One region of the Ureibacillus sp. MALMAid1270 genome, then DNA from elsewhere that is predicted to be linked to it. Evidence: riboswitches for the same ligand, from Rfam matches in the RefSeq annotation. Region 1 holds a riboswitch; each other region holds the start of a gene.
What was found. Region 1 has a riboswitch for thiamine pyrophosphate ahead of thiT (energy-coupled thiamine transporter ThiT). Riboswitches for the same ligand answer to the same signal wherever they lie in the genome.
Positions count from the first base shown of each region.

Region 1 (7,966 bases):
AAGAGCATCTTGGTATAATGCTTCTACGCCAAAACGTTTTTCAAATAATTGACGTGGCATTTTCCCTTTACGGAAACCAGGAACGTTAATTTCTTTTACTACTTTAGCAAACGCTTTATCAATTGCTTTATTTACTTCTTCAACTGGCACTTCAATTGTTAATAGGCCAGAATTACCTTCTTGTTTTTCCCATTTTGCTGACATATATAAATACCTCCAAATTTAGTTTACAGTTTGACAAACATTTCGTTTTATACGATTTGACAACCATTTTAGTATATCATAGTTGGTCATAGTTTCAACTTTTTTCATACTTCTAATAGATCTGTTATTTTTTCTAACTTTTGCAAAAAGTCAATCAGTTCATCATCCATTTCTTGTATCTGACCAAACATTAAACTAACAAAATCGATATAGGCATAAGCTACATCTTCTGGGTCATAGTCAATCCATTCAAATGGAAAAGTACCGATTACATGCTTCGATATTAAGTACTCCACCATCTCTAATTTAGATGGTTCTTGATCTAGTCGTTCTCTTACAATAGACAGAACCTTCTGATATTGAGGTAGTTTTGTTGGTAATAATAACTTAGCTGGATTTACATCCATTTGTCTATTAAATTTATTGATTGATAGTTCTATATCCACTTCTTGTTCCACTAATAATATTAAAATTAGACTTTTAACAAAAGGATGGGTATTTTTATCTTCAATGATAATTTTTAATTGTTGCACGATCGGTCTTATATTCGAGTCAGTCAGTTCTTGGATTAGTAGTAATTGTTGATGAGATGGCAATGACAGAAAGTTATTCACCTCATATTTTTCAAAATCAAGAACATCTTTATTGGAATAAGTGACTTCATCAAACTCAACCTTAGATTCGGCAATATTTGCATTTAAGTTTTTTAATCTTTCAAATTTATCGATTTGACTTTCCGGGATTGCCCCTTCTTCCAGTAAGGAGCTAATAATTTGTTCCACTTGCTTATATTGTTTCAATTGCATGCAAATAGTTAAATATAATTCCATTACTTCTAAATACATTGTTGGGCCTAAACTTAAAAGCTTTTCACAAATTTCCTTGGCTTTTTCATAGGCCTTAGATTCATATAATGAATAAGCGAACACGCTTAATGTTAGCTCATCACCTTCTGTATATTGTAACGCTTCTGAAAAGTGTTTGTTTGCAAGGTCAAACTGATAATTCTCCACATATTGATGCGCTTCTGAGATCAATCTTTCAACCGTTCCAGGGAAAACGACCACATTTTTATACATTTGTATTTTTTTCTTCATATTTTTCTTTTTCAATGCGTGTCACCCCGTGCTGTAAATTTAAGAAAATATAACCATTAACAATGTCATTTTACCTTTATTGACATTTCCCTACAACAAGATTTTATTAATCACTATTTTTAGATATCATTTAATGTTATTAATCAATGTTACCAGTGATGTAAAAATTTAATCTTTTAATATGTTTTTTTGGTGTTGTTAGTGTTGGATACAATCGTGATTTGTCGTTTGAATTTATTTTCCTAAAAAAACATCTTACATTTTCCCACTGCTAAACTGTACTAAAACTTTTTCTATAAAATAAACAGGATAACCTTTTCCAATATTAAAAAGAGCAATCTCTTGGAAGATTGCTCTTTTAGTTATTATTTAAGAAGCCGATTTTAATAATCTTGGTGCATTAGTAAAAATGAAAACACCCACAATAGCTGTTAAAATAATAGCTGGAATCATGTATGAACCATTATAGCTTAATGTGTAGATCCATACATTTTGATCTCCTGCGTATTCCCAAAAGAATACAGCGCCTGCAAGTGAATGTGCAGCGAAACGTAAAAGGCCGCCTAAAACAATCCCTAAGACAATATAAATACTAAGCTTTTTCTTATTTAAGGTTTGTGCAGCAATTAGGATTTGTTGTCTGAAAAGTCCTGCTAACCCAACGACTGTGAATGCTATTACATAGTCAAGTAATGCTTGTGCCCAATGCATGACATAAGCACCTAATGCGATTTGTAATACTCCTATCAATAACCCTGTTGTAAGTCCCGCTACTAAACCCCAACGAACTGCCATAATTAAAATTGGCAACATGACAAAACTAATAGATCCACCTTGAGCCCAAAGTGAAAAAGAAATTTTGTCTAAAACTAGACCGACTGCTACAAAAATAGCAATCTCCACAAGCATAAGTAATCTTAATTTGTTCATAACAACTCTCCTCTCTTTTATTCCGATGTAGAACTAGTGAGAAGGGAATAGAAATCGATTTTTTTCATCTCCATTTAAGCAAAAAAATGGCATCAGGACAGAGCCTGACACCATTTTGGAGTCGGTTTCTATCCACATCCCTACGCAAGTACTAACTTACAGGTTCGAAGGGTTAGTGCAATACGTGCACAATCTCAGCTGACTTATTCAGCTCCCCCTGTGGGTTATACATCAATAATTGTTTGAACACTTTAATTCTAGCAGAATATTTCATATTTTCAACTATTCTACAAATTTCCCCAATGCTTTATGCGATAAATAAGTTGATTTCGTTTAAGCATACACTTCACTTGCTAGTTTCTTAATCAAATTAGGTAACCAATCGTCTAGTTGAAGGAATTGAAAACCTGCTTCGATACCTTTTTGTGGATTCATGAACCAATCTTTTGGCACACCAAATGGCGAACGACTTTCATCATCGCCTATAAGTGTAATTTTTGCTTTTTTACCTGTAGCCTCTTCTATTAGATTAATTAGTTCATTCATAGAATAAGCTCCTGTTGATGTTGCATTGTATGGACCCTTGATATTTGAGATACCAGCAAATTTCAAGAATCCTGCCGCATCGTCTGATAGTATATAAGACATCCGCGCATCCATATTAACGAAGCCAATTGCCTTTTCATTGGCAACTCGCTCTACATGGAAATGTAATCTTTTTGTGTAATCGTCTTCACCTAGTACGATTGGGAATCTAACAGCCACAACAGGGAACTTCGCCTTTTGGAAGAACACTGCTTCTGCTTGACGCTTCCCTTCACCATAAGAGAAATCCTCAACATTACCATATTGAATTTCATATTCAAATGGATTAAATTCCTCTTCAGAAAGATTTGCACCTAATTCTCGATCTAATGTTGAAAGAGTTGAAGTAAAGACATATTTTTTAATCTTCCCTTCAAAAATATCACAAGCTACCTGGGCTTCATTCGAAGAAAAGCAAATATTATCGTAAACTATATCCCAATTTTCTTCCCTTACTGCTTGTTTCAATGAATCTGCATTTTTGCGATCTAATTTTACTTGTTTCACTTTTTCACCAAAATCATGTTGTACATTACCACGAGTAGCAATCGTAACGTCGTGTCCTTCTTGTATTAGAAGATTTACTAATTTCTTCCCAAAAAATCTTGTTCCACCTAATACTAAAATCTTCAAATTAATCCCCCTTGATGAATGAAGTTATACTTCTTGTAAACTTTCAGTAGTTACAGTTATTCGTCCATTATCTGTTTTTAACTGTATAGGGATATTACCTTCGCCAAATACGAAGCATTTTCCTTTTTCTCCGTAAACAGAAATTCTTCCAAAGTCAGACTTTACAGATATAGAAGCATTATTAATTTTTTCATCGGATTTTAATGTAATGCTTCCATTATCTGATTTAAACACGATTGGTTTCGTGATTGTAGGAATGTAAGCTTGGATTCGGCCGTTATCTGTAGTAGCTTGGATTTCTCCAAACACCTCATCTAATTCTATTCTTCCATTATCAGTTGAGAACTCAAATTTTTCAGATCTTGATGATTTCGTTACAATTCGCCCATTATCCGTTGAGAATACAGCATTTGTAAAATTACATTTTTCGATTTCAATCCGACCATTATCTGTTTCAGCTTTCATTGAGCTTGATAATAAAAATTTCATTATAATTTTTCCATTATCTGTTTCTAAGCGGATACCTTTAGCTTGTTGCTCAGCCATTTGAATTTTCCCATTACCACTTTTCACCAAGATCTGCTCATATAACTTTTGAGGGAGTTGAATAATTGCATGTGCATCAGAGGCAAAATTGACATTTATACTCATAAAGAAAAACTTTTTTACCGCATCTTCACGACTAATTCTAATTTTTAGTGTATCATTTACTACTTCCATCTTTGTCGTTGTTTTTCCATCTTTATCTCTAACGTTGATATATGGTTGATTATCTATAGATGGAATAATCGTTAAATCGGCTGAATCAGAAATAATCTCAACATTTTTAAATAAAGGTACGTTTATAGGATCCATCTCAATAGCTTTATCTTCCATTTTTCCTGAATATGATTCCACTAGTTCTTCTGCAAGAATAGCCGTTGGACCAAGGGCTTCAATAATTTCTTGATCATTTTTACCTTCTGCTCTTGCATTAACAAAATGCTCACGAAAATCTCGAATAATATCCTGTCTTTCCTCTTCATTTAAGGATTTTAAACCTTGTGCTAATTGTGATAGAAATTTCTCCTCAGTCATTTCCGTTCCTCCTAATCAATTAATTCATTGACTCCCTTGATAAAATTCTTCCAATCTTGTCGTAGTTCCTCTGAATGCTTACGACCTAAATCTGTAATTTGATAATACTTACGTGGTGGGCCTTCATTGGATTCTTTCAGATAAGTCGTGAAATACCCTTCGTTCGTCAGTCTCCTTAAAAGTGGATATACAGATCCTTCAGATATTTCGATTTGGTTTGAAATTGCCTGTACTAGTTCATAACCATACATGTCTTGGCGCTCTAAAAGGGCTAATACACATAAATTCAATACACCTTTTTTAAATTGAACGTTCAAGTACCACACCTTCCTCACTACTGTTTATTATACAGTAGCATATCATGAAGGTATTATACATTGCAAGGTACTCATCTTTGAATATAAATAATTTTTTCAAAATGTTGATTAGATTCATTTCCAATAGATAAAAGTTATTATTATTAATCAATTAAATTTCCATGATATAGTAAATTTAATGATTATTTAGATTACTTTGGAGGAAATTAAATGAATCAATTCCAGAATAAAGTTGTCGTTGTAACAGGGGCAGCTCACGGTATTGGAAAAGAAATCGCAACCCAATATGTGAAACAAGGAGCTAAAGTGGTTTTAGCTGACATAAATGAAGAGATCGGGCAACAAACACTTAAGGCAATTTGTTCTGATGGCGATTGTGCTATTTTTGTACCTACAGATGTTCGAGTTGAACAAGATGCCATTCAACTTATGAAAAATGCAGTCGAGAAGTTTGGAAAGATAAATATATTAATTAATAATGCAGGTATTTTCAAACCAATTTCACCTTATGACCTTTCAATTGATGAATGGGACAATGTAATGAACACTAATTTGCGTAGCGTATTTTTATGTTCCAGGGAAGCTGCAAAGTATATGAGGTTAAATAAAAATGGTGGCTCTATCGTTTCCATGGCTTCAACAAGGGCGTTTATGTCAGAGCCTCACACAGAGTCCTATGCTGCAACAAAAGGTGGCATTATATCACTTACCCATGCTCTCGCAAGTTCACTTTCTCCTGACCGAATTAGAGTTAACTGTATTTCTCCAGGTTGGATTGAAACTGGGGATTACGAACAGTTAAGAGCTATTGACCATGAACAGCATTTTTCTCGACGTGTGGGAGTACCAGAAGATATTGCACGTGCATGTTTCTACCTTACCGATGAACGAAACGATTTTGTTACCGGTGTCAATCTAACTGTCGATGGTGGTATGACCAAAAAGATGATCTATGAAGAGTAATAAAATTGGATTGTAATAATGAGGCTGAATTAATAATCAAATTCCATATTATAGTATACTTTTTATATTGAAAATTAGGAGGAAACGAATGAAGATTGTAAAATATGTATTATTAATAATGCTAGTGACTAGTTTATCTGCCTGTAGTTTAAATAATGAAGAATCACCATTAAATGAGTTTAATGAATCAATTACAGAGGTTGTTTCAAATACAACAGGTTTAATAGAAAATGCTAGTCAAGTCTTAACATATGTTCAAACAACTCAAGGAACATTTCAGGAAATATTGAATATTAGTAGTCAATGGACTAACACTTTCAATGCATTATCAAATGGTGAAATCACAAACGAGCAGCTAGTATCAGTGGTTACAAATGAGATGTTACCATTGAATGAATCGTTAATGACACAAATTGAAGGCTTTATTCCTCCAACAGATGCCACTGCAATGATCAATGATGTATTACTTAATGCTGTGACGACACAAAATGAAGCACTTGAAAATGTTGTAAAGGGTATTCAATCAGGAAATTATTCAGTCGTAAATTCAGCAAATGAAATGATTTCTAATGTACAAGGTTTTGAAGGTCAATTTACAAAAATGATTCAGGATATTATCACACAATACGGATTTTAAATAAGAAAAACTCCAATGGAAGATGTGTTAGACTTTATCACATCACCCATTGGAGTTTTTAATTAACAAAAATAGTATATTGCTAAAAACATAAATACGCTTCCACCCATTACAAAAACATGCCAAATTGCATGGTTATAAGGTATTTTATTGTTTCTATAAAAATAAGTTCCAATCGTATAACTAAGTCCACCAGCTAATAATACTAAAACACCATTTATTGTAAGGTACTCTATTACAGGTTGATATACAAAAATAACTAACCAACCCATTCCGATATATACTAAAAGCGAAATTCTTTTAAAACGGTGAACAAAAAATTGTTTTAATACTACACCGATCAATGCAAGTCCCCATTCTACTCCTACAAGAATCCAACCTGTAGTACCACCTATTGCGACTAAAGCAACTGGTGTGTAAGTACCTGCTATTAGTAAAAATATCGAACTATGATCCATTTTCTTTAAAAAACTTTTATGATTAGGTAACGAATGATAAAGTGTCGAGGCTAAGTAAAGGAGAAACATTGATACTCCAAAAATAATATAACTAACTAATTCGACATTAGATCCTCTTTCTAATGCTTTCATTGTTAACACTATTGTTGCAGGTATTGCTAATAATGCACCTATACCATGAGTAAGAGCATTCCAGAATTCTTCCTTTTTACTATATGCACTTTTTTCCATAATTAATTGTGCCATCTTTATCACCTCATCATTATTATCTCAAGATAATACAATTTTTAATATAGTTAGACGTAATATTAATTACATGATAATTGTCATTTGTTTCTAAAATATGGGAAACTAATATACGAGAAGCCACTTAATAATAAGTTTTATTCTATCGCCTTTTTCCAAATATAAAAAACCTCCAAAAAATACAAATATAAATTGTTTTTTTGGGGGTTAATTATTTTAATATTACATCACTTTATCGAACGATTAAAACATCGTTTTTAGAAAAACGAACAATACGTTCTGCAACCGAACCAATTACTATATTTTCAATTGAATTATAACCAGTAGCACCACAAACAATGAGGTCTGCTTCTGGTAATTGAGTTAATACTTTTATTGGAGATCCTTCCTCTACGAGAATCTCAACATTTTCTAAACCAGCAGCTTTTGCTTCACTTTTAAACTTTTCAATTTCTGAAAGGCTTTTTGCTTTTACTTGATCGGCATACTTGATATTATAAGCTCCGATTCCAAATGATTTAGTATCAATGACATGAACTAATTGTAAAGTAGCATTGTTTTCTACTGCAATATTAATGGCACGATGGAATGCTTTGATTGATTGCTCAGAAAAGTCAATTGCTACAACAATTTTATTATAAGATGGCATTATCATCACTCCCCTTGTTACTTCAATAATAGCAAATTTTAGTTACCCATACAGAAGTTTACAAAAATTTCACAATCAATTTTGACAGATTATTGAAAAGCTGCTTCTTATGAAAAAAGTGCAGTTAGACTGCACTTTTTAAAGGTATATTTAATGAACTAATTCGCTCG
Region 1 is NZ_JBMIRP010000090.1:45,066-53,031, forward strand. Features, by position in the region: gene tig (trigger factor) at 1-204, opposite strand, end outside; gene ACOQFO_RS11945 (hypothetical protein) at 309-1,316, opposite strand; gene thiT (energy-coupled thiamine transporter ThiT) at 1,671-2,231, opposite strand; TPP riboswitch at 2,352-2,459, opposite strand; gene ACOQFO_RS11955 (NAD-dependent epimerase/dehydratase family protein) at 2,565-3,449, opposite strand; gene ACOQFO_RS11960 (DUF4097 family beta strand repeat-containing protein) at 3,474-4,526, opposite strand; gene ACOQFO_RS11965 (PadR family transcriptional regulator) at 4,538-4,843, opposite strand; gene ACOQFO_RS11970 (glucose 1-dehydrogenase) at 5,054-5,806, shown strand; gene ACOQFO_RS11975 (hypothetical protein) at 5,895-6,443, shown strand; gene trhA (PAQR family membrane homeostasis protein TrhA) at 6,506-7,147, opposite strand; gene ACOQFO_RS11985 (universal stress protein) at 7,380-7,796, opposite strand; gene ACOQFO_RS11990 (NlpC/P60 family protein) at 7,947-7,966, opposite strand, start outside.

Region 2 (7,966 bases), on a different contig from region 1:
AAAAAAGCAAATGAATTAGGTTTAAAAGTACCTAGCTTTACGAAAACATCTTTCACACCAGGTTCTAAAGTTGTGACGAAGTACTTAGCTTCTAGTGGACTATTAAATGAATTAGAGAAACTTGGCTATTATATTGATGGTTACGGCTGTGCAAGCTGCTGTGGGAACAGTGGGAATTTACAACCTCAAATGATGAAAGAAATAGAACAAGATAGACTCGTAGCAGCTTCAATTTTAAGCGGTAATCGAAATTTTGAAGCAAGGGTACAACAATTAATTAAAGCGAACTTTTTAGCTTCCCCTCCCCTTGTCATAGCTTATTCACTTGCTGGTACAGTTCAAATAAATCTGGATGAAGAATCAATTCAAGTAACACCTAATGGAAAGCCTGTTTATTTAAAGGATATTTGGCCATCTAAAGAAGATATTCAGCAAATAATCGATGAATTTGTTGCGGCTTCATTATTTGAAGAAAATTATAAAACTATTTTCCAAAATAAACGTTGGGAGGCAATTCCATCACAGCAATCAATACATTTCAATTGGGATGAACAATCGACGTATATACAGCCATCACCATTTTTCTCAAGAGAAAAATCGCAAACTTTGCAAGGTTTAATGCCATTGCTCGTTTTAGGAGATTCAATTACAACGGATCATATATCACCTGCTGGTTCAATTAGATTACATTCACCAGCTGGACAATATTTAGTTGAAAAAGGTGTAGATCCAAAAGATTTTAATTCCTACGGTACACGTAGAGGCAATCATGAAGTGATGGTACGTGGAACTTTCCAAAATGTTCGTTTAAAAAACAAATTAATCTCACCTAAGGAAGGCGGTTTTACAAAACACATTCCATCTGGTGAAACTATGTCTATCTATGAGGCTTCTGTTAAATATGCGGAAACAGATACACCACTTTGTATTTTTGCTGGTGAACTTTATGGGAATGGAAGCTCTCGAGATTGGGCGGCGAAAGGTCCCCTTCTTTTAGGAGTAAAAACGATTTTTGCCAAGAGCTTTGAGCGTATTCATCGAAATAATTTAATCGGTGTTGGCATACTACCTTTACAATTTAAACATGGTGAAGATTACGAATCATTACAATTAGATCGATTTACAAACTTCTCAGTTGAACTACCAGAAACATTAACACCTGGACAATTGATTACAGTACGTTGCTCTAGTGATGTGGAGACAATTTCATTCGAAGTCATTTTACGTTTAGACACACAATTTGAAATTGATTTATATCGAAAAGGTGGAATTTTTGTAGGGCTTTGATTGGGTATGTTTGCTTTAATGAATTTTGGAATGTCTTAGTGGGTACAGTAGGGCCAAAATCCTTTATTTACAAAGGGTTTTGGCGTTTTTACATTTCTGTAATCCGTACCTTTTTGATTTATAGCTTTACAGCAGATTTTCGTAGTGTTGTAACAATTTATCACACTAATATGATATTAGGTATTTTTATCGATTTATTTCATCCATTTTTTAACATTTTTATAATTCACTTTCTCTATTTTTCCTGTAAAACTCTTTGTAATCTTACTATTTAATCAGATTTCTTATAAAATATAAAGAATATATAATTTTTTAGATTGTACGTGACTTTTAGTTTCAAAGTATTGGGGTGATTTTATATGAGTGATTTCAGATATGTTAGACAATTACACGCTCATCAAACTGGTATGGTATTTAAGTTTATCAAAAAAGATAATGTTTTTATCCATACTATGATTGAAGGAGATTTACTTTATCAGCTTGGTTTTACACCTGAGGATATTATCGGTAAAACCTTACATGACTTCGCACCAGAAGACTATGCCAATAGAAAACTTCAATACTACTTAGAAGCTTGGGAAGGTAATATAGTACAATATGAATCAGTAGTTAACGGAATTTATTACGTTGCAACGTTACGACCAGTATTTAAAAATGATGAGGTTGTTGAGGTGGTATGTTCGTGTGTTAACTTAACAAATCAATTAAAAAAATCACTATCCCCAGAAGACTACCAAAATCAAACATTATCGAAAGAAATAAGTGAAAATATATTGTATGATGCGTTACATAGAACTACCCATATGATTAATAAATCCATGAATCAATCGAATATTCCTGTTAAAAGGAATTTAACGATTAAAAATAATTGCTATATTATTTTCGTTCCTTTAACTGAGATCGTATTCATAGAGAGATTGAATAGAAAATCCGTCATTCATACTATTAATAAGCAATATGAAACCTATGAATCCCTTTTTGACCTAAGTCAACAACTAGATAAGAACTTTTGTAGATGTCACAAATCATACTTAGTAAATGTTGATTATTTAGAGATTATTGAACAGATAGGTCAAAAATATATTGGACATTTCAGAGATTACGAGAAAACAGTAAAAATATCCGGGAATATGTTACTAGAATTAAAAAAGTATAAATCCTACTAAATAAAACTCAGCATAAGCGTCTGAGTTTTTTATATTTCTAATAATAATTTACTATAAAAAAATTATTAAATTTTTGTTTCAAATTATTTATTTTTCGATTCAAAATATTGATTGATGTGATTAAAATACCAATTTTTATGTTTGAAAGCAATTAGACAACCAACCAAATAACCATTATGATACATCTTGTTATTAGAAAGTTGCACTGGAGTAACACTTCATCTTTTAGTCCATAGAGCATAGGACTAACTAAATGGCATACCACTAATCTCCCACTTTTTTTAACAAGTCTAAAATTATGAAAAGGATTTAACATGGAAAAACAATGAAGATAAATAGAGTTTTACACATGCTAGAAACAAATATCAAAAATGGAGACTTTGTACAAGCGAGAAGAATTATTGAACTAAATATGAATCAATTTACTACTCCTGAAATTTGTAAACAATTAAGTATGGAAGCCATGACGCTTTTAAATATGGTTATTCAGTTTAATGATAGTATTAAAGATGATGCTATTTATTCTAGAAAAACACAGCATATTATTGGATATATTAATAATCTTGCACGCAAAGGAAAATTAGCATCTCTTAAACGCTATGCTTTATTACATAATGATTTGCTTTCCAATCCCCAAATATATAATTTACTAGATTCAGATGCAAAATTATTCATTGCCCCATCCAATAAAATAGATTAAACAATCAAATCGTTCTTCCTTTTCAGTAAAATACCGGAAAGGAAGAACTTATAATGCATTTATTTCATTATAGTTTAAAAATGGCTGTCCAAAAAATGAGCTTCAGCAGCCCCTATCTGAAAAAGTCATTCCTAATTGCAAGTTCGCTATTACTACCTTCTACTCCTTTAGATAATCCCCTAACGCGCCAGAAAACAAAGTAAACTATTGCAAAAATTTGTATTTGTACTTACCGCCACTCTCTGTATCAAATTTACTCGTTGCTCTTTTGAGTGATCTTCGTTTGTAAATTATTGTCATATTAAAAATTTCATTGTAGAAACTATATCGAATATTAGTAGGAGTTAAATTATGAATACAATAATGTTGCCTCATGATGAGGTGCAATTAAAAATTGAAGAAATAAGATACCAAATGATTCATACAGGACAATTAAAGGGGCTAGCTCATCCCGATACGATTAAATTAAGCCAGGAGTTAGATCTTTTAATGAATGAATATCAAAAAATACAAAAGGAAATGGCTATTTTAATGGAGTGAATGTAGATTACATCATAATAACTACACTTTTTGTAGTTCAAAATATTAGAATTTTTATAGTGTCTCCTCCAACTGACCTTATTAATTATTAGAAAATTGACTCTTTTTATGTTGCCAAACTTTATTATACTAATAATCATTACAGGAATGGAGGTAATTTTTATGGTACAAGTTGGAACTGATAGAGTTAAACGTGGAATGGCAGAAATGCAAAAAGGCGGCGTTATTATGGATGTTATTAACGCTGAACAAGCAAAAATAGCTGAGGCAGCAGGAGCAGTAGCGGTAATGGCACTAGAACGGGTGCCATCAGATATTCGAAAAGCTGGCGGTGTTGCTCGTATGGCTGATCCTCGAATTGTGGAAGAAGTTATGAATGCTGTCACGATACCAGTTATGGCAAAAGCGCGTATTGGTCATATTGTTGAAGCACGTGTATTAGAGTCAATGGGTGTTGACTATATCGATGAAAGTGAAGTTTTAACACCAGCTGATGAAGAATTCCATCTACTTAAGAGTGATTATACAGTGCCATTTGTTTGTGGTTGCCGTGACTTAGGAGAAGCTGCACGTCGTATTGGTGAAGGAGCTTCTATGCTTCGTACAAAAGGTGAACCTGGTACAGGTAACATTGTAGAAGCAGTTCGTCATATTCGTAAAGTAAACGCACAAGTACGTCGTGTGGTTGGTATGAGTACGGATGAATTAATGACAGAAGCAAAAACTTTAGGTGCACCATTTGAATTGCTATTGGAAATTAAACGTCTAGGTCGTTTACCAGTTGTGAACTTTGCTGCTGGTGGAGTTGCAACACCTGCAGATGCAGCGTTAATGATGGAACTAGGAGCAGATGGTGTGTTTGTTGGTTCTGGAATATTTAAATCAGAAAATCCTGAGAAATTTGCCCGCGCAATTGTTGAAGCAACAACACATTACAAAGACTATAAACTTATTGCAGAAATTTCGAAGGAACTTGGAACTCCGATGAAGGGTATTGACATTGCTACTCTAGATGCAAATGAACGTATGCAGGAGCGTGGCTGGTAGTATGACAAAAATAGGGGTTCTTGCATTGCAAGGTGCAATAAGAGAACATATACACCAAATTGAATCTCTTGGTTGTAAAGCTGTTGCTGTAAAGACAGTTGAAGATTTGAATGGTCTTGACGGTCTTATTTTGCCTGGCGGTGAAAGTACAACAATGCGTAAACTATTAGATCGCTATGACTTATTAGAGCCAATACAGGCATTGGCACAGCAAGGAATTCCGATGTTTGGGACATGCGCTGGACTTATATTGTTGGCAAAAAAGATTACGGGTTACGAAACTCCTCATCTCGGCTTAATGGATGTAGAGGTAGAAAGAAATTCTTTTGGTAGACAAGTAGATAGTTTTGAAGTGGAGTTATCCATTCCTTCAATTGGTGACGATATTCCAGCAGTTTTTATTCGGGCACCTCATATTGTGTCCATCGGTGATCATGTAGAAATACTAGCTACATATGAAGATCGTATTGTTCTTGCAAAAGATGGTCAATTTTTAGGTTGCTCTTTTCATCCCGAGTTAACTGAAGATGTAAGAGTGCTTCAGTATTTTATTGACATGGTAAATGAATTTACAAAGACCTCAAAAGCAAAAACGAATAGCATTTAGTACATATAGTTAAATTTGAGTTTACTATGAAACTTGTTAAAATCTTCCCACTTTGATAGAATCAAGCTAATTAAATGCATTTGCAGGGGGACACATTTGTGTTGAGAAGGTAAAACCTGACCCTTTGAACCTGACCGTTAATACGGACGTAGGGAGCAAAGTACGATATTTATTTTTCTGTACTTACTATGGCTCCGCGTAACTTACGTGGAGCTTTTCTTATGCAAATACTTTAATTGCGGGGGGACACATTCGTGTTGAGAAGGTTAAAACCTGACCCTTTGAACCTGACAGTTAACACTGACGTAGGGAGCAATTATAGGTGTAGTATACACTTTTTTGGCGTCTCTATATTTTTTAGAGACGCTTTTTTGCACTTACGTCCATCAAGTAGGGAGGAAGACGTATGGAATTTTGTGAAAAAGTGAGAAAACAGACGGATCGTTACGAAAAGTCAAGTTGGATACAGGAGGTGTATATCATTGAGCTTACGAAAAATTAATGAAAAAAAGCCACTCGTACATTGCATTACAAACTATGTCGTTTCGAATATGATGGCAAATGGCTTACTCGCAATAGGTGCTTCCCCTGTAATGGCTGATGCCATTGAGGAAGTTAAAGAAATGGCAAGTATTGCTGATTCATTGTTACTCAATATTGGCACACTCAATGAACGAACAATCGCTTCCATGCTAGCAGCTGGCCAAAGTGCAAATGAGCATCATGTGCCGATTGTTTTAGATCCAGTTGGTGCAGGGGCGACTGAATTTCGTACTCGTACAACGCTTGCGTTATTAGAACAGTTAAAAGTGAGCTTAATTCGCTGTAATATAGGAGAACTTGCAGCCATTGCCGGCGTCAATTGGCAGTCAAAAGGTGTGGATAGTGGCTCAGGTGAACTCGATGTTGTACAAACTGCCAAAACAATTGCAGGTAAATATAATTGCTTGGTCATTGTCACAGGAGAAACAGATGTTTTAACAGACGGTGGTTCAGTAGAACTGATCGCGGGCGGTCATGAAAAGATCACGAAAGTGACAGGTAGTGGCTGTTTATTGAGTGCGATATGTGCAGCCATGCTTGCAAGTAGTAATGAGCTGTTCGCAGATTTAGCAAATTTACTACGTGAATATAAACAAGTAAGTGAATTGGCGTATGGTCCGATTGGAACATTGCATGAAAATTTACTCAATCATTTAGAAAGATTCGCGGAGGGAACAAAATGATTGCATGTACAATAGCAGGTTCTGACAGTGGTGGTGGAGCTGGTATTCAAGCAGATTTGAAAACATTCCAGGAATTAGGGGTATTTGGCACATCGGTCATTACGGCTTTAACTGCACAAAATACAACAGGTGTACATGGAATTTTTCCAATAACTGCATCGTTTGTACAAGCACAACTAAAGGCTGTACTCGAAGATTTTGATGTAAAAGCAATTAAAACTGGTATGTTATTTGATGCATCAATTATTGAAGGCGTAGTGGCATTGCTAAAAGAGCAGCAAATTCCGTTAATAGTGGACCCTGTCATGATTGCAAAAGGCGGCGCTAGCTTACTAGAACAGCAAGCTGTTCGGGCAATGAAGGAACAGCTATTGCCAATTGCAACAGTTTGTACCCCCAATATTCCTGAAGCAGAAGTATTAACAGGACGGACGATTCAAACGAAGCAAGATATTGATCAGGCCGCAAATGATTTATTAGCATTAGGTGTACAATGTGTTGTCTTAAAAGGTGGGCATCTAGACGGAGCATTAGCGACAGATTCGGTGTATTGGAACGGTGGGCATTTTACGATGACAACACCACGTGTACAAACAAAAGATACTCATGGCTCTGGCTGTACATTCTCAGCAGCACTTACTGCAAAGTTAGCGAAAGGTTTATCAATGAAAGAAGCCATGATTGAGGCGAAGAAATTTATACATTTGGCCATTTCCACCCCTTTATCGATTGGTCATGGTCATGGTCCTACCAACCATTTTGCGTACAAGCTTGAAGAAGGAAAATGCGAGGTACTGATTCATGAATCGTAATCTGTTGGATGTTTATTTTATTATGGGAACACAAAATAGCAAGAAGCCTCTTGAAACACTTGAAAAGGCATTGCAAGCAGGTATTTCTTGTTTCCAATTCCGTGAAAAAGGAGCAGGTTGTTTAACTGGTGCAGCTTATGAAGAATTTGCCTTGGCCTGTCAAAAACTTTGCAATGCGTATAATGTACCGTTCATTGTGAATGATGACGTCGAATTGGCAATAAAAATCGGAGCGGATGGGATTCATGTCGGGCAAGATGATGTGCCAATCACAGAATTTAAAACACTCGCTACCGATAAAATTGTAGGTGTTTCTGTACACAATGAACAGGAATTAGATCAAGCTATTCGGAGCGGAGCCAATTATGTAGGTATTGGACCAATTTATCCAACGAAATCAAAGCATGATGCGAAACCACCTGCAGGACTTGATTTTTTACGTGTGGCGAGAATGAAGTATCCTGACTTTCCGATTGTTGGGATTGGTGGCATTAATGAATTTAATGCATTAGACGTTCGTTTAAGTGGAGCGGATGGTGTTGCTGTTATTTCAGTCATTTGTGAAAGTTCAGATATACAAA
Region 2 is NZ_JBMIRP010000030.1:79,195-87,160, forward strand. Features, by position in the region: gene acnA (aconitate hydratase AcnA) at 1-1,287, shown strand, start outside; gene ACOQFO_RS03535 (LytTR family transcriptional regulator DNA-binding domain-containing protein) at 1,647-2,453, shown strand; gene ACOQFO_RS03540 (hypothetical protein) at 2,803-3,153, shown strand; gene ACOQFO_RS03545 (aspartyl-phosphate phosphatase Spo0E family protein) at 3,505-3,693, shown strand; gene pdxS (pyridoxal 5'-phosphate synthase lyase subunit PdxS) at 3,856-4,740, shown strand; gene pdxT (pyridoxal 5'-phosphate synthase glutaminase subunit PdxT) at 4,742-5,347, shown strand; TPP riboswitch at 5,422-5,519, shown strand; TPP riboswitch at 5,578-5,676, shown strand; gene thiM (hydroxyethylthiazole kinase) at 5,830-6,573, shown strand; gene thiD (bifunctional hydroxymethylpyrimidine kinase/phosphomethylpyrimidine kinase) at 6,570-7,385, shown strand; gene thiE (thiamine phosphate synthase) at 7,375-7,966, shown strand, end outside.
Region 2: another riboswitch for thiamine pyrophosphate. It lies ahead of thiM (hydroxyethylthiazole kinase); the one in region 1 lies ahead of thiT (energy-coupled thiamine transporter ThiT).

Region 3 (7,966 bases), on a different contig from region 1:
AATACCTGTTTTTGCGCCAAGCCACTCTGAAATTACAGCCCCCATGACACTGTAAGTTGCAGCTATTTTCAGCCCTGAAAAGATCGAAGGAAGTGAGTGTGGAAACTCAAGCTTCCAAAAGATTTGATTTCGCGTTGCACCAACCATTTGCATGTAATGCTTTAATTCTGGTGCTGTTTGTCTAAATCCGTCCATACTAGATACTACGATTGGGAAGAAACATACAAGGCTAATAACTATTAGCTTTGGCAACATTCCAAACCCGAACCAAATAATTAGTAGGGGAGCAAGGACAATCGTCGGTATATTTTGTGACAGTATTAAAAGTGGGTATAACAATTCGTTTACTTTAGGTAAACGATAAAGAATAATAGCAATCAAAAGACCAACGCTACAACCAATTAATAAACCGAGCAATGTTAAATATATCGTTGAAAAAATATGACCATAGAAAGTGTTAAATCCAACAATCGCTTCATGAATAATATCGGATGGTGCTGGTAATAACCATTTTGGTGTTTCAGTTACCCGAACTAGTACTTCCCAAAGGATGAATAAAAAAAGGAGGAAGAGAAAAGACCTTCCTCCACGGATCCATAATTTTTTCATATTAACGATATTTCTCCGTTAATTGGTCCATAGAAACACCATTTGGGTTGTAAGATATTTTGATTTGGGAGAGCACACCTGGACAACCTAGTTCAATCATTTTATGATTCATTTTCTCAACGATAGAAAGTAATTCAGAAAGTTCACCTTCCATTGTAGTTTCAAGTGGATTCACTTGATATTTTACACCTGAAGCATCGATTACTGAGATTGCCTCATCAACGTATGGAATTACACTTTCGCCATTATTTGTTTTCGGAATGATTTGTATACTTAATAATGCGTTTGCCATAAATACCATCTCCTTATTCCGGTAAGAACTCGTTTGTAAATGCTTTTTCTGGATCAAATTCGTCTTCTAATACACCGTGTTCTGTCATCCAATCAGCGTAGTTTTTCCATACTTCTAGTTTTTGTTCACCCCAACGTGGAGCGTCGTCCTGGTATTTAGAGCTTAGCCATTTTTGACTTTCTAAAACTAGTTCTGAATCTAGTTCTGGTACTGCTACTGATAAGATGTTTGCAGCTTCTTCAGGGTTTTCTATTGCGAATTGGTATCCTTGTGCTGCAGCAGTTACAAATGCTTTTACAGTATCCGGATTGTTAGAAATCATATCTTCATTTGTTGCAAGAACCGGTGTGTAGTAATCTAGTTTTTCAGTATAATCCGTTAAGTAAATCATATTAATCTTTTCGCCGCGTAATTCAGCTTCAATACCTGTCCAAGCATAATAAATCCACGCAAAATCTATTCCTTGATTTTTCATAGTGAAGAAGTCTGCATTACCTGCGTTAACAATATCTAATTTATTGATATCTGCTTGATCTACTGTCATAAGAGTTTGCAATACGGCTTGCTCAATAGGGGAGCCCCAGCCACCATATGTTTTCCCCTCAAAATCTTTAGGAGAAGTAATATTTAAATCTGCAGGTGAGGCGAACCCAGATGTATTGTGTTGAATGATAGCAGCGAGCGATACAATCGGTACACCTTGAGTACGTGCTAAGGTAATTCCTTCTTGATAACTAACACCAAAGTCTGCGTTGCCAGATGCAACAAGTTGGTCAGCACCTGCATCTCCAGGCATGATAATTTCAACATCTAACCCTTGTTCTTCAAAAAATCCTTTTTCTTTTGCTACATATAATCCTGTGTGGTTTGTATTCGGAGTCCAATCTAAGACTACTGATACTTTTTTCAATTCTTTGTTTGTATCATTTGCTGAAGTGTCTGAATCATTTGACTTTGATTGGCAGCCTACAAGTGCGAAAACAGTCAGCATCAACAACGATAATAATTTTTTCATGTTAAATCCTCCATCCATATGAATTGTCAATCCATATTCTTCGAAGAAATAAAAAACGCCTAGGAATATTCCCAGACGTCATAAAAACATATTCATTCAAATGATAAAAAAATTTGAAGTCAATGTTCCCTACGCTGGTATTAACCAAATCAGGTTCAAAGGGTTAGTGTCTAAAGGACACAATCTCAGCTGGCAACACCAGCTCCCCTACATTCTTCTCGATATGAACTTGCACTATTCATTTTAGCAATAATTGGTGCTGATTTACAATAGCCTAACATTAATTCTTTTTTTGAACTATATGACAATAAAATGTAACCGACATCATTCGATTAAATAAGTCTAATTTTGGGACTACAACAATATAATACTACCAATCAATATTGAAGGAGTATGATATGAAAAAAATCATTTTTGGTACGTTGATTCTTTTATTTACATTTGCACAGGCAACATTTGCACATACCTATTTAAAAGCATCAAATCCAACTGATGGACAAATTATTGATAGTTCTTTAAGTGAAATTACTTTGCAATTTGAAACAGCTATTAACGAAAATAGTTTAGTCACATTAACAAACGAGGAGGGTAAGGAAATCCCTGTCTCAAACTCTGTAGATAATGATAAATTAAAAGCAAAATTCACATCTCCATTAGAAGATGGTACATACACAGTTACTTATAATATTATTGGAGAAGATGGACATCCAATGAGTGGTAGTTATTTATTTATGGTTAGTAGCGAGGAATCTGCAGAAGGGGACACACAAGCGGAAAGTGGGGAAGGATCCCCATTTAACTGGGTTATGTTAATCGTTGGTGTGGTAGTCATTATTATCATATTATCGTTATTTACAAAACCAAATAAAAGAAGACGTAGATATTAACCAATAGGGATAGAAGACGCGAAAATGAAAAAGCATGGATATATTTCATCCTTGCTTTTTCTTATTCTTATTACGGTTATTGATTGTTTGGAAAATTAGAGTAATAGCAATAATTAAACAAATGAAAGATAAAATTCCATTTAATATAACTTCAAACATAGACCCTGTGAAAAAATTTGAAATCGTCCCACTAGCAAATAAAAGAGATAGAATAATCCAAAATGGCAACTTGTACCGTTGATATAGAATCCCCATTCGTTACACCACACTAATCGAAAGTTTATTAATTAAAGAAAAATTACATACTAAATATTTTATTTGGTTTATTGCTGTATGTAAATTATCGATTGAATACTCTGAAATTTGAAACTTACCTTGCCTTTATTCGTAAAAATATTAAGGGGAGGGATTATAGATGGATAATAAAGGTTGTATAAAATGTGGAAGCACAAATGCTGAGAAGAAAGAGGTAGCGATGACAGGGACGGGTTTATCTAGAATGTTTGATATTCAGCATAATCAATTCATCGTTGTATATTGTAAAAACTGTGGTTATTCAGAATTCTATAATAAAAATTCGTCAACTGGAATGAATATTTTGGATTTATTTTTCGGGGGTTAAACATTCAATTATGGAACTAGTAAAAAACGCTATTCATATTGAATGGCGTTTTTCTGCATTAAAAACTGATGTTTAAATTTCACCTTTTCAATAATAAATGGAATAATGAAGAAAGTTGAAAGCGAAGTAAGAGGTGAAAGTATTAGTGAAAGCAATTGTTCTTTTTGTATTAGCGGGTATTGCTGAAATCGGTGGGGGCTATTTAATTTGGCAATGGTTACGAGAAGATAAATCCGCGTTATTAGGTTTACTCGGAGGAATAGCTTTAGTATTATATGGTATTATCGCCACATGGCAAGTGTTTCCTTCATTTGGACGAGTGTACGCTGCTTACGGAGGAGTCTTTATTGTACTATCCGTACTTTGGGGATGGGGGATCGATAAGAAGACACCTGATATCTACGATTGGATAGGGGCCACTATTTGTCTAGTTGGTGTTTCGGTAATGTTGTTAGCGCCTAGATCATAACAATAGAAACTGTTTTCGACTTGCAAGAAAATGAATTCATACATAGTTGGAGGAGTATTACATTATGAACATAAGTTTATTTTTAGGAGCTGCTTTAGCATTTTTAGGAGTCATGCTTGGTGCTTTTGGTGCACATGCGTTAAAGAATAAATTCCCAGAACCAAAACATGAGCAATATTGGAATACAGCTGTCCAATACCATATGTATCATGCATTAGGTTTATTAGTAATTGGAATTTTGTCTATGGATTCATTAATAGGTGACTCTACTTTACTATCGTGGGCTAGTTATTTAATGTTTGCGGGTGTCATCTTCTTTAGTGGAAGTTTATACATTTTAGCGATAACTGGTGTGAAAAGACTAGGGGCTATTACTCCAATTGGAGGATTATTATTTCTAGTGGCTTGGGCTTTAGTAGCCGTACAGGTATTAAGTTAACTTTTGGTTAGGTTTTCATAAATATAACTAATAAAAAGTGAGAGCGATTACAAATGTAGTCGTTCTCACTTTATTTTTTACGAAAAGTTTAATTTTCCTTCAAACTTGATAAAGGTACCTCTTGTTCTTTTTGTGGGTCATCTAAAGGATAAATTCTTGCTGTTTCTTTTTGTTCATCCACATGTTGGATAAAAATACGCTCTCCATTATAAAAAACTTTTGCTAAATGGCCAGATTCAGCTATTTCTTGGGCTCTCTGAATATTCAACTCCAAATCCTCCTCTGTTCAGTAAAATAAATACCACTCAATTTCATTATTAGCATATTAACATTCAAAATATTCTACCAAATTGTAATCTGTATACTGTCTAAATTTGGGCTATGTAGCTAAAAATGAGGGTAAATAAATCCTTCATATACTAGGGGTGAGGAACTTGAAAGAGAAATGGAGTCTAAATTCTTATGAACATAAGCGCTTAAACCATCCTCTATACGTACCATGGATCATGAAACAGACGTGGTTAGATACATTATTTATACATTATCCGGTGAAGAAGGAGAAATTGTCTAAACTGGTACCTCCTGTGCTACCTATTGATACATATGACAATTACGGTTGGGTTTCAATCGTACCTTATTTAACGACTCAAGTGAGAGTACGTGGCATGCTACCGATTCCTGGTATGAATCAATTTGCAGGCTTCAATGTCCGTACATATGTCAACTTAAATGGAAAGCCAGGTATTTACTTCTTTAGGTTAGCTGCATCCAACTGGTTGAATGTAAAGCTGGCAAAAGTATTTTTTAAATTACCATATATTTGTTTAGATATGAACTTTGATAAGAAAGGTAACGATATCTATTTTGAAAGTGAATCCATTACAAAAAATGACGAGGAAATTAAGTGGATTTTTCGACCGAAAACAGAAAAGAGGTTAGCGGTAAAGGGGTCTCTAGAGGAATGGTTAGTAGAACGATATTGCCTTTACACAGTCAATAAAAATGGCGAACCATTTAGAAGCGATATAATACATCGATCTTGGCTATTACAAGATGTAGATGTGGAATTCCAACACAATTCCATTTTGACAGCACTTAACATCGTGCCTGAAAGTAAGGAAGCAATTTTCCAATATGCAAAAAAAGTCAAAGTTAAGATATGGCCAATTAATGATTTTTTTAGTTAGTGCACTATACAATGGAAAGAAAATGAAGTGCTTTTTGTTTTTACTAGTAGAGGTAAGTATTAAGTATCTATATTACTTTTACCTTTGTAGTATATATATACAAATTTATCGCACAATAAATAACAAATCCTATAATGGGAGTTATTAGCATGGATTATGTATTTACTGGTAAAAATAAACAACCTAAAAATAGCAATTCAAACAGCAATAATAGTCCAAATAATCAAGGGGAATTTAACAATTCTATCGAAAAGGATTTGTCTAAAAACCTTGAAACAATCAAAACAATGCTTGGCAATCCAGATGATTTAGTTGTTAGGGAAACTCTTGTTGGTAATACAAATAGTAAATGTGCCATTGTTTATATGAATGGTTTAACAAATACTGATTTAGTAAACAACAATATTTTAAAAGCTGTTTAGTCTAGCAACATCCAATCAGGTAATGACAAGGATCAATCCAATAACAATAGCAATAACATTAACAACCAATCAGGTAATTCGCAAAATAACAATCAATCAAATAAACAGCAGTCTAATAATTCCCAAACACGCAATAATCAATTGTTTAGTATCCAATCAACAGAAATTAGTCAGCCAAGTAATAACCAGTCACAAAGTAATCAGTCAAATAATCAATCAGGAAATACTCAATCTAATATAACTTTATTAGAACAAATTTACTCGGAAGTAATATCTATTACTGATAGTAAGAAAGTAATTACATTAGATGAAGTTTCTCTCGCATTATTATCAGGAAACTCTCTTTTTATTTTAGATGGTGAGAAAACAATATTAGTAATGGATACTGTTGGTGGGGAAAAGCGAGCAATTCAAGAACCACAATCAGAAACTGTCATTAGAGGATCTCGTATTGGCTTTGTTGAAAATATTGCAACGAATATTGCGATAATCCGTAGAGAAATAAAGGATCCAAATTTGCGATTTGACGTTCACGAGGTTGGACGACGATCTAAACAGAAGCTTGCAGTCTGTTATATTGCAGGTATTGCAAATCAAGAAATATTAGATGAAATGAATCGCAGACTAAAAAGTATAGACATAGATTTTGCTCCTGATTCGGGTTCTATTGAACAATGGATAGAGGACAGTTCACTCTCTCCGTTTCCACAAATTCTTGATACTGAAAGACCGGATCGATTTACTTATAATTTGCTCCAAGGAAAAGTTGGGATATTGGTAGAAGGAAGTCCTTTTGCTATTATTGCACCTATTACTTTTGGAGATGCATTAATAACAGTTGAAGACTACAATGCTCGATATCAGAGAATTTATGTAAGTGTGGATCCACCTTGGAAGAAACAAGATCTACAAAGTACTTCTGGCAATCTAAATGCGAGTAGTAATCAGAATGCCAACGGGAATCTAAATGCCCAAGGGAATCAGAACGCCAACGGGAACCAAAACTCTCAAGGCAATCAAGATTCTCAGGATAATCAAAACTCACAAAATAGCCAAAATGCTAAAGATAAGCAAAATTCAGAAGGAAATGGACAATCAATATTCAAAAAGGTTCAATCAAAACTTACAAAAGATCAAAACAATTAGCTTGAGCATTTCGAATAATCACGAAATGCTCAATTTTTATTTTTAGTACTGAAAGCTTCAAATTGTAGAAATACTATGTATTGTAGTACATAAAAACTATAGGGAAATGGAGTTAATAATATGGCGGTATGTCCTTTGTGTAACTCTTTGAAAGAACTAAAAGTTTATTGTTCGAATTGCAATATTCAAATGGAAGATTCGGGGAAAGTATCGGACTTTTTAGACCCATATGGACATTATAATGATGAAGAGACAGTCAAAATGGGAGACGGGTACCCTAATACTGCACGTGATCAAATCTGTCCACATTTGTTTGTCTGTAAAGATTGCGGTTATGACGTAGTAAAATTTATTGAAGAAGAATAAAGTAAATAAACCAAAACGATTTAATGTAAAAGGCAGCAAACACTATTAGGTGCATGTTGCCTACATTCATACTAATGTAATTTATCGTTGGATTTCTTTTGAGAATTTGTTTGTTGTTCTTTCGGTTTTTCGTGTTGTTTAATAATATCTTGATTCATTTGCAATGTTGAAGCCCCAAGATTATTATTCATTGCAGCTTCTTCATTTACTTTTATTTGTTTGTTCATAAAAATCTCCCTTCATTAACTTCCTTTTAATAATCTTTTTTCCAATGTATATTTTCATGAATTTTTGAAGAATAATTTTTTACAACTTAATAAAGGCCATTAAAGTAGGCAATACTTTAGAGGCCTTTGTTTATTATTTATTTATTTATTTATATTTATTATTTTTCTTTTGTTGGTTATATTCTCGTGCCATTTTACGAACCTCATCTACATTTAACTCTTGTGCAATTTCTTCGTTCGTATCAATGATGTTTAAGTTTTTCTTTTTATTGTTGATGTTTGCCT
Region 3 is NZ_JBMIRP010000051.1:41,886-49,851, reverse strand. Features, by position in the region: gene ACOQFO_RS06550 (ABC transporter permease) at 1-609, opposite strand, end outside; gene ACOQFO_RS06545 (thiamine-binding protein) at 611-901, opposite strand; gene ACOQFO_RS06540 (ABC transporter substrate-binding protein) at 915-1,916, opposite strand; TPP riboswitch at 2,026-2,135, opposite strand; gene ACOQFO_RS06535 (copper resistance CopC family protein) at 2,315-2,803, shown strand; gene ACOQFO_RS06530 (zinc ribbon domain-containing protein) at 3,219-3,425, shown strand; gene ACOQFO_RS06525 (YnfA family protein) at 3,571-3,894, shown strand; gene ACOQFO_RS06520 (DUF423 domain-containing protein) at 3,959-4,333, shown strand; gene ACOQFO_RS06515 (small acid-soluble spore protein H) at 4,422-4,601, opposite strand; gene ACOQFO_RS06510 (YqjF family protein) at 4,768-5,520, shown strand; gene ACOQFO_RS06505 (hypothetical protein) at 5,670-5,942, shown strand; gene ACOQFO_RS06500 (spore germination protein) at 6,084-7,088, shown strand; gene ACOQFO_RS06495 (hypothetical protein) at 7,209-7,454, shown strand; gene ACOQFO_RS06490 (hypothetical protein) at 7,526-7,681, opposite strand; gene ACOQFO_RS06485 (hypothetical protein) at 7,827-7,966, opposite strand, start outside.
Region 3: another riboswitch for thiamine pyrophosphate. It lies ahead of ACOQFO_RS06540 (ABC transporter substrate-binding protein); the one in region 1 lies ahead of thiT (energy-coupled thiamine transporter ThiT).